Regions from separate parts of the Bradyrhizobium sp. 604_D8_N2_3 genome, predicted to be linked through region 3. Evidence: predicted binding sites of a transcription regulator. Region 3 holds the regulator's gene; each other region holds the start of a gene.

Region 1 (3,272 bases), 160 kb from region 3:
ATCGGTCCAGACCCGCTGGCCGCTCTCGAGCGTGAGAATGCGGTCGAAATAGCTGATGAAATTGCCGAAATGGGCGAAGAAGGTGCGCAGGTTCACTTCCGCGCCGATCGCGGCAAGAAATAGCGCTGCGGCAAAGATCACCAGCCCCAACAGGAGTCGGAGCCGCTTGCGCGCGACCGCCTGGCGATAGGCCGCGTTCAGCACGGCGAGCTGCTGCTCGGGGAGGATCGAAACCGCGACGGTCATCTGGCCAGGGAAGGTGGTCGATCAAAGAGAAAGAGCCGGGTCCATCGACCCGGCTCCAGTGCTATCGTCCCGAAACTCAGGACGCCTTCTTCTTACGCAGTGCATCGACGAACTTGATCAGCTCGATCGTGCCATCCCAGTCCTTGGTGGTGGCGGGATGGAAACCCTTCTTCTGGCCGTCCTGGAGGCGATCGAAGGCCGCCTTGTCCTTGGCCGGCGCGTCGAAGAACGCCTTGGCGATCGCCGCCTTGGCATCTTCCGGCAGGTCGGAATTGTAGGCGTAGGGGCCGTTGATGATCGGCGCCGACTTGTGGATGATGCGGAAATCGTCCTTCTTCATCGGCGAGCCGTCGGCATTCTTCAGCATGCCCTTGGTCAGCATCTGCGCCAGCGTGGAATCGTCATCGCTGGTCCACTGGTTGGCCGCAACGTCGACCGTGCCCTGCGCCAGCGCCAGGATCGCGTTCTCGTGGCTACCGGTGAAGACGACCTTGCTGAAATAGGTGTCGGCATCCGTGATGCCCATCTTGTCGAGCTCGAAGCGCGGCACATTGTTGCCGGAGGTCGAGTTCGGGTCGACGAGGCCGAGGTTCTTGCCCTTGAGCTGGTCGACGCTCTTGTAGGGGCTGCTCGCCTTGACGAAGAACACCGAGTAGTAGCCGGTCGAACCGTCGGCGTTGATGTCGTTGGCGAAGGCATCGGTCTTGACGCCGGTCAGACGGGCGCGGGCGAACGACGCCGAGCCGTAGCTGGCGATATGGATGTTGCCGGCGCGCTGGCCCTCGATGACGGCGGCGTAGTCGTTGGCGATGCGCAGCGTGACCTTCACGCCCAATTCCTTGGAGAGATAGTTCATGAACGGCGCCCAGCGCTCGGTCACGCCCGAGGCGTTTTCCGCCGGAATGACCGCGAAGGTCAGTTCGGGATATTTGGCTTTCCAGTCGTCGGCGGAGGCCGAAGTCGTGAACGCGAGCGCGGCGGCGCCGGCAAGAACCAGTCTGCGAGTGATCATGATACCCTCTTCATCGGTTGGGGTCGGTTGACGCAAAAATTGGCAGTTACAGGCGCAGCTCAGGCGGCCGCGGCCGTTCCGAGCGCCGGCACGCCTTCAGGCGCCGGCACAGGCATTCCGCCCATGACGTCGGAGGCTTCGAGATCGTAGAGCTCGCGCGCGACGTGGTCGGTCAATTCGGCCGGCGCGCCGTCGAACACCACGCGCCCCTGCGCCATGCCGATCAGGCGATCGCAATAGCTGCGCGCCAGATCGAGCGAATGCAGGTTGCAGAGCACGGTGATGCCGAAATGCTTGTTGATGCGCAGCAGCGCATCCATCACGATCTTGGTGTTGCGCGGGTCGAGCGAGGCGATCGGCTCGTCGGCGAGGATGATGTCGGGCTGCTGCACCAGCGCGCGGGCGATCGCAACACGCTGCTGCTGGCCGCCGGAGAGCTGGTCGGCGCGCTGGGCGGCGAGTGAGGCGATATCGAACTGTTCGAGCGCCGACATCGCCAGCGCCTTGTCGTGCTCGGGCCAGGTCTGCGTCAGCGAGCGCCAGGCCGGCATCGTGGCAAGACGCCCCATCAGCACGTTGGTGAGCACATCGAGCCGGCCGACCAGGTTGAACTGCTGGAAAATCATCGCCGAGCGCGCCCGCCACTGCCGCAGCTCCTTGCCGCGCAGCGCGGTGACGTCGAGGCCGTCGAACAGGATGCGGCCCTGCGTCGGCGTCGCCAGGCGATTGATCATGCGCAGCATGGTCGACTTGCCGGCGCCGGAGCGCCCGATCACACCGACGAAGCCGCCGGGGGAGATTTGAAACGAAGCGTCGTCCACCGCGGCTTTTGCGCCGAAGCGGCACGTCAGACCTTCAACCACCAGCATAGAGGGCTCCAGAGTAGCTGGCTGCCACCGCTAGCGCTGGCACTTGACACTTGTGTGACACCGGCGTTGCGGTGCGGCGATCCTACACACCTCTTCCCCTGTCATCGCATCGTCATGACATTGTCATCAGGCCGCTCGAAGAGGTACGCCCGCCCTCGACCTATCGGATGCAGCATGGCCGGCAAAACGCTCTCGGTTCAACCGACCATCGACCCTTCGGCGAAGCTGCATGAGACCAGGCTCGGCACCTATACCGAAGTCGGTGCGCGCACGATCCTCACTGAAGTCGCGATGGGCGATTACTCCTATGTCGTGAACGACGCCCAGATCACCTACACCACGATCGGAAAATTCTGCTCGATCGCGGCGATGACCCGCATCAATCCCGGCAATCATCCGATGCATCGCGCGACGCAGGCGCATTTCACCTATCGTTCCAGCGCCTACTTCGAAGGCGAGAGCGACGACACCGAGTTCTTCGACTGGCGGCGCCAGCATCACGTCCATATTGGCCACGACGTCTGGATCGGCCATGGCGCGATCGTGCTGCCCGGCCGCAACATCGGCACCGGCGCGGTGATCGCGGCGGGCGCCATCGTCACCAAGGACGTGCCGGCCTACACCATCGTCGCCGGCAATCCGGCGCGCATCGTGCGGCGGCGGTTCTCGGAAGACGTCGCCGGACGGCTGGCCCGACTCGCCTGGTGGGACTGGGATCACGACAAATTGCGTGAAGCACTGCCCGATTTCCGCAAGCTCGGGATTGAAGATTTCCTCTCGGCATATGAAGCACGGGCAAGCTCCCTCACCCGTTCCCCTGCCAGCAAACGAAGCGCGGTCGCTTGACAGACATCTTCCTTGAGGGCGGCCGGGCCCTGATCGGCTCCGAGCTCGTCGAAACTTCCATTCTGGTGTCCGGCGCGGACATTGCGCAGGTCGATGCCTCTCGCGGCCGTGCGCGGCTGGCGATCGATGCGCGCAACCTGCTGGTGCTGCCCGGCATCGTCGATCTGCATGGCGATGCCTTCGAGCGGCAGATGATGCCGCGCGCCGGCGTCGACTTCCCGATCGACGTCGCGCTCGCCGACAGTGACCGCCAGGCGATCAGCAACGGCATCACCACGGTGTTTCACGCCACGACCTGT
Region 2 (3,272 bases), 3.8 Mb from region 3:
GGCGGCTTTCTTGGGTGCGGCCATGGGAATTCCGGGTCAGAGAAAACTTCAGCCCTCTCTAACCCAAGTCAAACGCCCTTGGAAAGGACCGCGGCGGCATGGCGCGACTTTCATTATGCCGCACTGCAACGTGACCGAAACTTTGCAAAACCTTTGGCGCCGATCGGGCAACTTTAGCTCACCGGTCAGCGGAGGGAACGTGAGCAGCCAACGCAGAGAAATCGGACGCGCTGTTTTGTATCCGAAATCCCACGCGCGTCCGATTCGCCGTGCCGGCTTTACCAGCCCAACTCGCGCAAATACGCCGCACGGGCGGCAACGCCGGTATGCGTGAAGTCGCTGAAGACCCCATCGACGCCGAGCCGGTAGAATTTGAGATATTCAAGGCTCGGGTCGCCGCGATAGTCGGCGGCAAGATACTTCTTCTCGTTCCGAAACGTGAAGACATGGACGAAAAGACCGAGCTTGTGCGCGTCCGCGACAAGGCTGGTCGCGTCCTGCGTCGAAGCCTCCGGCGTCGATCCCTTGTAGGGCGTGCCATCGGCGTTGCTGTCCTTCCACGGCGCGATCTTGAGCGGAACGATATAGGCCTTCCACGGACCGATGCCCTCGGCATAGGTCTTGATCTCGGCAAGCCCCTCGGGCGTCAGCATCGCATCGTACAAGCGCGCATCGCCCGCAACCGTCCAGTCGAACGGGCGCGAATTCGTGATGTTGTTGAGGAGAACCTTGCCGGTTTTGAAGTCGATTCCGTTGCCGTCGACGAGTTGGACCTGCCGCGTCTGAAGGCCGTGGCTGCGCATATATTTCAGGCTGCCGGGTTCGAAGCTCTGGACCAGGATGGGAGCGTCCTTGGTGTTGAGGCCGTTATCCCCGATGATCTTGATCAGGGCCTCCTCGAGCGGACGGCTGCCGGCCGCGCCGCAGCCATTGGCGATCGCCTGGGCATTGTTCCAGGTCGGGTTCTTGGTTTCGGGATAGACGAGGATGGACCGCCCGGTCTCCTTGCTCTTGACCTTGGCGATGTCGATGACGTCCTGGAAGCTGATGATCGGGAGCTTGCCGTTGAAGACTTTCGGCCGCTCGTTGGCCGCGTCATAGGTGGTGCCGCCGATCCATTGCTTCAGCTCGGCCATGGTGAAGTCGCTGATCGACCAATCGTTGGTATCATCCTCGCCGTCGACGATCAGCGACTTCAGCACCGATTTGGGATCGGCCGGGTCGCTGAGATCCGTCAGGTAGTCGGCAGGCACGCCGGTGGCCGACGGGGCCTTGACGCGCACACCGGGCACGGTGCGCTTGCGGGCGGCGACGGCCGCATTGGTCTTCGCCACCTCGGCAATGTTGGTGTTGTCGCTCAGCCAGGGATTATGACGCACGACCAGAACGCAATCCTTGGTCAGGTGCAAATCCTCTTCGAGCGCATCGGTCCCGAGCGCCGCGGCGAGGTCGTACGACGCCTCGGTCTCTTCGGGTACCAAGCCAGGCAGGCCGCGGTGTCCAAGGACCAGTGGCGCCTTTCCATCGACGGTCAGGAAGGGCTTGGCGCCAGTTGGCGCCGGGCCGGACTGTGCAAAGGCCATCGACAGCGGCAGCACCGCCGCGCCGAACAGCATCGCTGCGACACTCATTGTCCGTCCTGAACGACTGTTCCGCATCACCAAGCCTCCGTCTTTGCCCGGCATCGCTTCGAATGCCACGGGCGCCGAACCGAATACGGTCGGCGCTGTCGTCTTGGCTCAAGACTCTGACAGACGGATGACGACGGAGAGGGCGGCGCATGGTTGCGCCGCCCTCTCCTGCCCGATCAGATCTTGCCCAATCAGATCTTGCCCGATCAGAAGAAGCCAAGCTTCTTCGGGCTGTAGCTGACCAGGAGATTCTTGGTCTGCTGGTAGTGATCGAGCATCATCTTGTGGGTCTCGCGACCGACGCCCGACTGCTTGTAGCCGCCGAACGCGGCATGCGCAGGATACGCATGGTAGCAGTTGGTCCAGACCCGGCCGGCCTGGATGGCCCGGCCGAAGCGGTAGCAGCGGTTGGCATCGCGACTCCAGACGCCGGCTCCCAGGCCATAGAGCGTGTCGTTGGCGATCGCGAGCGCTTCGTCATCGGTCTTGAAGGTCGTGACCGAGACGACGGGACCAAAGATCTCCTCCTGGAAGATTCGCATCTTGTTGTGGCCCTCGAACACCGTCGGCTGGACGTAGAAGCCGCCGGAAAGATCGCCGCCGAGCTCGGCACGACCGCCGCCGGCCAGCACCTTGGCGCCCTCCTGCTTGCCGATGTCGATATAGGAGAGGATCTTGGCGAGCTGCTCGCTAGATGCCTGCGCGCCGATCATGGTGTCGGCCGCACGCGGGTCGCCCTGCTTGATCGCGGCGACGCGCTTCAGCGCCCGCTCCATGAAGCGGTCGTAGATGTCGGCGTGGACAATCGCCCGGCTCGGACTGGTGCAGACCTCGCCCTGGTTCAGCGCAAACATCACAAAACCTTCGATCGCCTTGTCGAAGAAGTCGTCGTCCTCGGCGGTGACGTCGTTGAAGAAGATGTTCGGCGACTTGCCGCCGAGCTCCAGCGTGACCGGGATCAGGTTCTGGCTGGCATATTGCATGATCAGCCGGCCCGTCGTGGTCTCGCCGGTGAAGGCGATTTTCGCGATCCGCGGGCTGGACGCGAGCGGCTTGCCGGCTTCGAGGCCAAAGCCGTTGACGATGTTGAGGACGCCGGGCGGCAGGAGATCGCCGATGATCTCGGCCCAGACCATGATCGAGGCCGGGGTCTGCTCGGCGGGCTTGAGCACGACGCAATTGCCGGCGGCGAGCGCCGGCGCGAGCTTCCAGCAGGCCATCAGCAGCGGGAAGTTCCAGGGGATGATCTGGCCGACCACGCCGAGCGGCTCGTGGAAATGATAGGCGATGGTGTCGTGGTCGATCTCGCCGATCGAGCCTTCCTGCGCACGCACCACGCCGGCGAAATAGCGGAAATGATCGATCGCGAGTGGCAGGTCGGCGGCGCGGGTCTCGCGGATCGGCTTACCATTGTCCCAGGTCTCGGCAACCGCAAGGCGCTCCAGATTCTCTTCCATCCGGTCGGCGATCCGGTTCAGGATCGCGGCGCGCTCGGCGACGCTGGTGCGTCCCCAGGCGCCCTTGGCGGCGTGCGCCGCATCGAGGGCGGCCTCGACGTCCTGCGCATCGGAACGCGCGATCTTGCAGACGATCTGGCCGTTCACCGGCGAGGCGTTGTCAAAGTACTTGCCGGAGATTGGC
Region 3 (3,272 bases):
AGCATGGCCGAGCGCATTCACCGCCACGCCCGAGGTGAAATCGAGATAGCGATCGCCATTGGTCGCAATCAGCCAGCAGCCTTCACCGCGCTCGAAACCGAGGTCGGACCTGGCGAAAACGGGGAGCAAATGCGGCGCTGCGCTGTTAGTCATGACGATCACTTGAATGTTGCGGACGGCGTGAGCGTGCATTGCGCAACGCACCATTGACCGGCCCGGAAAACGAAACGTGCCGCCTTTTAAGGGCGGCACGCGAGACTATCTTATGCCTGGTGAAACCGGTGTCAATGCCGCCCGGAAAGCCTCGCGAAACGCAGAATCCGTAGTCTTGCGGTGGCGATTTTGCGTATTTCCGCCACGGAACATGTGGAAGCGAGTCGGCGGACTCTTGCGCGTGAGTCACGCCATATTGTAGCGTTTGGCTTGTCAGATACGACATCTCGTGCAGCAGTTCTGATCCTCTAAGTCCTCATGTACCGGCGTAAGCGTTCGGGCGCATCTGGTGCGCCCGGCGAGCCTTAAGGGATTCTGGCGGCACGGGTTTTTCGAAGCTTAGGCATTCGCCGTGCGGCCGCCAGGATGGCAGGCGCCGGCGAAGGAAAGGGTGCAATGACCGTTTTGACCTGGTCGGATGATCGCGTCGAGCAGCTGAAAAAGCTCTGGGAGGCCGGGCTTTCGGCCAGCCAGATCGCCGCTGAACTCGGCAATGTGACCCGCAATGCCGTAATCGGCAAAGTGCACCGGCTCGGCCTGTCGGGCCGCGCCAAGAGCCCTTCATCGGCAGCGCCGCGGCCGCGCAAGGCACGCCCCGCCCAGCACATGATGCGGGTGACCCGCCCGATCGCGCGCGGCAACACCGCGCTGGCGCAAGCCTTCGAAGTCGAGGTCGAGGCCGAACCGGTCACCTACGACAACGTCGTGCCGATGAGCCAGCGGCTGTCGCTGCTGGAGCTGAACGAGGCCACCTGCCACTGGCCGGTCGGCGATCCCTCGAGCCCGGATTTCTTCTTCTGCGGCGGCAAGGCGCTCTCCGGCCTGCCCTACTGCGCCCAGCACTCGCGCGTGGCGTATCAGCCCGCGGCCGATCGCCGGCGCGCGCCGGCGAAGCCGGGTCCGCGCTGAGGTATCGGATTAGCTGACTACGAAGACGGCGCCGTCACGCGATGACGGCTCAACTCACTCGGTGTCGTCCCTGCGAACGCAGGGACCCATAATCCCGGCGCGTAGTTATTGCGCGGGATGATCACTCCGAGTCTTCGCCAAACCACTCCCTGTGGTTATGGGTCCCTGCGTTCGCAGGGACGACATCGAGGATGCGGTGGCAGCCCGCTAAATCACGTCTGCCACAGCAACCCCTTACGCTTGCTCCGCCTTCGCAAAGCGATCGTCCAGTGCGTAGCCCGCGCCGCGGACGGTGCGGATCGGGTCCTGCTCGCGGCCGAGATTGAGCAGCTTGCGCAGGCGCCCGATATGGACGTCGACGGTGCGCTCGTCGATGTAGATGTCACGGCCCCAGACGCTGTCGAGCAGCTGCTCGCGCGAGAACACGCGGCCGGGATGCTCCAGGAAGAACTCCAGCAGGCGATATTCGGTCGGGCCGAGATCGATCGGCCGGCCCGAGCGCGCCACGCGACGCTTGTCGCGGTCGAGCTCGATGTCGCCATAGGCGAGCACGGTGGCGAGCCGCTCGGGGCTGGCGCGCCTGAGCAGGCCCTTCACGCGTGCCAGCAGCTCCGGGACCGAGAACGGCTTGACGATGTAGTCGTCGGCGCCGGTCGCAAGGCCCCGCACCCGCTCGCTCTCCTCGCCGCGCGCGGTGAGCATGATGATCGGGAGCTGCTTGGTCTCGGGCCGGGTGCGCAGCCGCCGGCACAGCTCGATGCCGGAGAGGCCCGGCAGCATCCAGTCGAGCACGATCAAATCGGGGATGTGCTCCTTGAGGCGGGTGTCGGCATCGTCGCCGCGCATCACCGTCTCGACGTCATAGCCGTCGCCTTCGAGGTTGTAGCGGAGAAGCTCGGTGAGAGCTTCCTCGTCCTCAACCACCATAATGCGTGCGCCCATGGTGTTCGTCGCTCCTTAAGTGTTCGGGACCGTCGTGGCGAAGGTCGTCATGTCGCCCTTCGGCCGCTTGTCGGTGATCGCCTGGCCCTCGATCATGTAGAACACGGTCTCGGCGATGTTGGTGGCGTGGTCACCGATGCGCTCGATGTTCTTGGCGCAGAACATCAGATGGATGCAGAACGAGATGTTGCGCGGATCCTCCATCATGTAGGTGAGGAGCTCGCGGAACAGCGAGGTGCAGATGGCGTCGACTTCCTCGTCGCCCTTCCACACCGCCATTGCCGCCGGCAGATCGTGCGCGGCATAGGCGTCCAGCACCGACTTGACCTGTTGCTGCACGAGGTCGGTCATGTGCTCCAGACCGCGGAACAGCTTGAGCGGATGGAAATCCGTCTCCAGCGCCGCGACGCGCTTGCCCATGTTCTTGGCGAGGTCGCCGATCCGCTCGAGATCGGTCGCGACGCGCATGGCGCCGACGATCTCGCGCAGATCCACCGCCATCGGCTGGCGGCGCGCGATGGTGAGAACGGCGCGCTCCTCGATCTTCTTCTGGAGCGCGTCGAGCTCGGCGTCGATGGTCACGACGCGCTGGCCGAGCGCGACGTCGCGGCGGATCAGCGCGTCGACGGAATCGACGATCATGCGCTCGGCGATGCCGCCCATCTCGGCGACCAGGCGCGTGAGTTCCTGGAGGTCGGTGTCGAAGGCCTTTGCGGTATGTTCAGAACCCATGTTCCGTCTCCTCAGCCGAACCGGCCGGTGATGTAATCCTGCGTGCGCCGGTCGGTCGGCGACGTGAAGATCTTGCTGGTGTCGTCGAACTCGATCAGCTCGCCGAGATACATGAAGGCGGTCTTGTCGGAGACGCGCGCCGCCTGCTGCATGTTGTGGGTGACGATCGCGATCGTGTAGTTCTCGGACAGCTCCTGGATCAGCTCCTCGACCTTGGCGGTCGAGATCGGGTCGAGCGCCGAGCAGGGCTCGTCGAACAAGATCACCTCGGGCCGCACCGCGACCGTGCGGGCGATGCAGAGGCGCTGCTGCTGGCCGCCGGAGAGCGACAGGCCGGAGGCGTTGAGCTTGTCCTTGACCTCGTTCCACAGCGCGCCGCCGCGCAGCGCCTTCTCGACGCGGTCGTCCATCTCGGACTTCGAGATCTTCTCATAGAGACGGATGCCGAAGGCGATGTTTTCGTAGATCGTCATCGG

Evidence for each region. Region 3 encodes PhoB, which activates phosphate uptake and scavenging genes when phosphate is short. Its sites were predicted from a motif close to TGTCATNNANCTGTCAT; they were not measured.
Region 1: the regulator PhoB is predicted to act here: its motif matches at 2,227-2,243, upstream of phnC (phosphonate ABC transporter ATP-binding protein).
Region 2: the regulator PhoB is predicted to act here: its motif matches at 1,748-1,764, upstream of AB7245_RS24590 (glycerophosphodiester phosphodiesterase family protein).

The regions. Positions count from the first base shown of each region.
Region 1 is NZ_JBPWPM010000001.1:8,852,856-8,856,127, forward strand. Features, by position in the region: gene phnE (phosphonate ABC transporter, permease protein PhnE) at 1-246, opposite strand, end outside; gene phnD (phosphonate ABC transporter substrate-binding protein) at 323-1,258, opposite strand; gene phnC (phosphonate ABC transporter ATP-binding protein) at 1,318-2,127, opposite strand; gene AB7245_RS42610 (chloramphenicol acetyltransferase) at 2,302-2,973, shown strand; gene AB7245_RS42615 (alpha-D-ribose 1-methylphosphonate 5-triphosphate diphosphatase) at 2,970-3,272, shown strand, end outside.
Region 2 is NZ_JBPWPM010000001.1:5,167,407-5,170,678, forward strand. Features, by position in the region: gene pdhA (pyruvate dehydrogenase (acetyl-transferring) E1 component subunit alpha) at 1-24, opposite strand, end outside; gene AB7245_RS24590 (glycerophosphodiester phosphodiesterase family protein) at 279-1,631, opposite strand; gene adh (aldehyde dehydrogenase) at 1,838-3,272, opposite strand, start outside.
Region 3 is NZ_JBPWPM010000001.1:9,011,494-9,014,765, forward strand. Features, by position in the region: gene AB7245_RS43345 (aspartate aminotransferase family protein) at 1-153, opposite strand, end outside; gene AB7245_RS43350 (GcrA family cell cycle regulator) at 610-1,122, shown strand; gene phoB (phosphate regulon transcriptional regulator PhoB) at 1,357-2,064, opposite strand; gene phoU (phosphate signaling complex protein PhoU) at 2,080-2,796, opposite strand; gene pstB (phosphate ABC transporter ATP-binding protein PstB) at 2,808-3,272, opposite strand, start outside.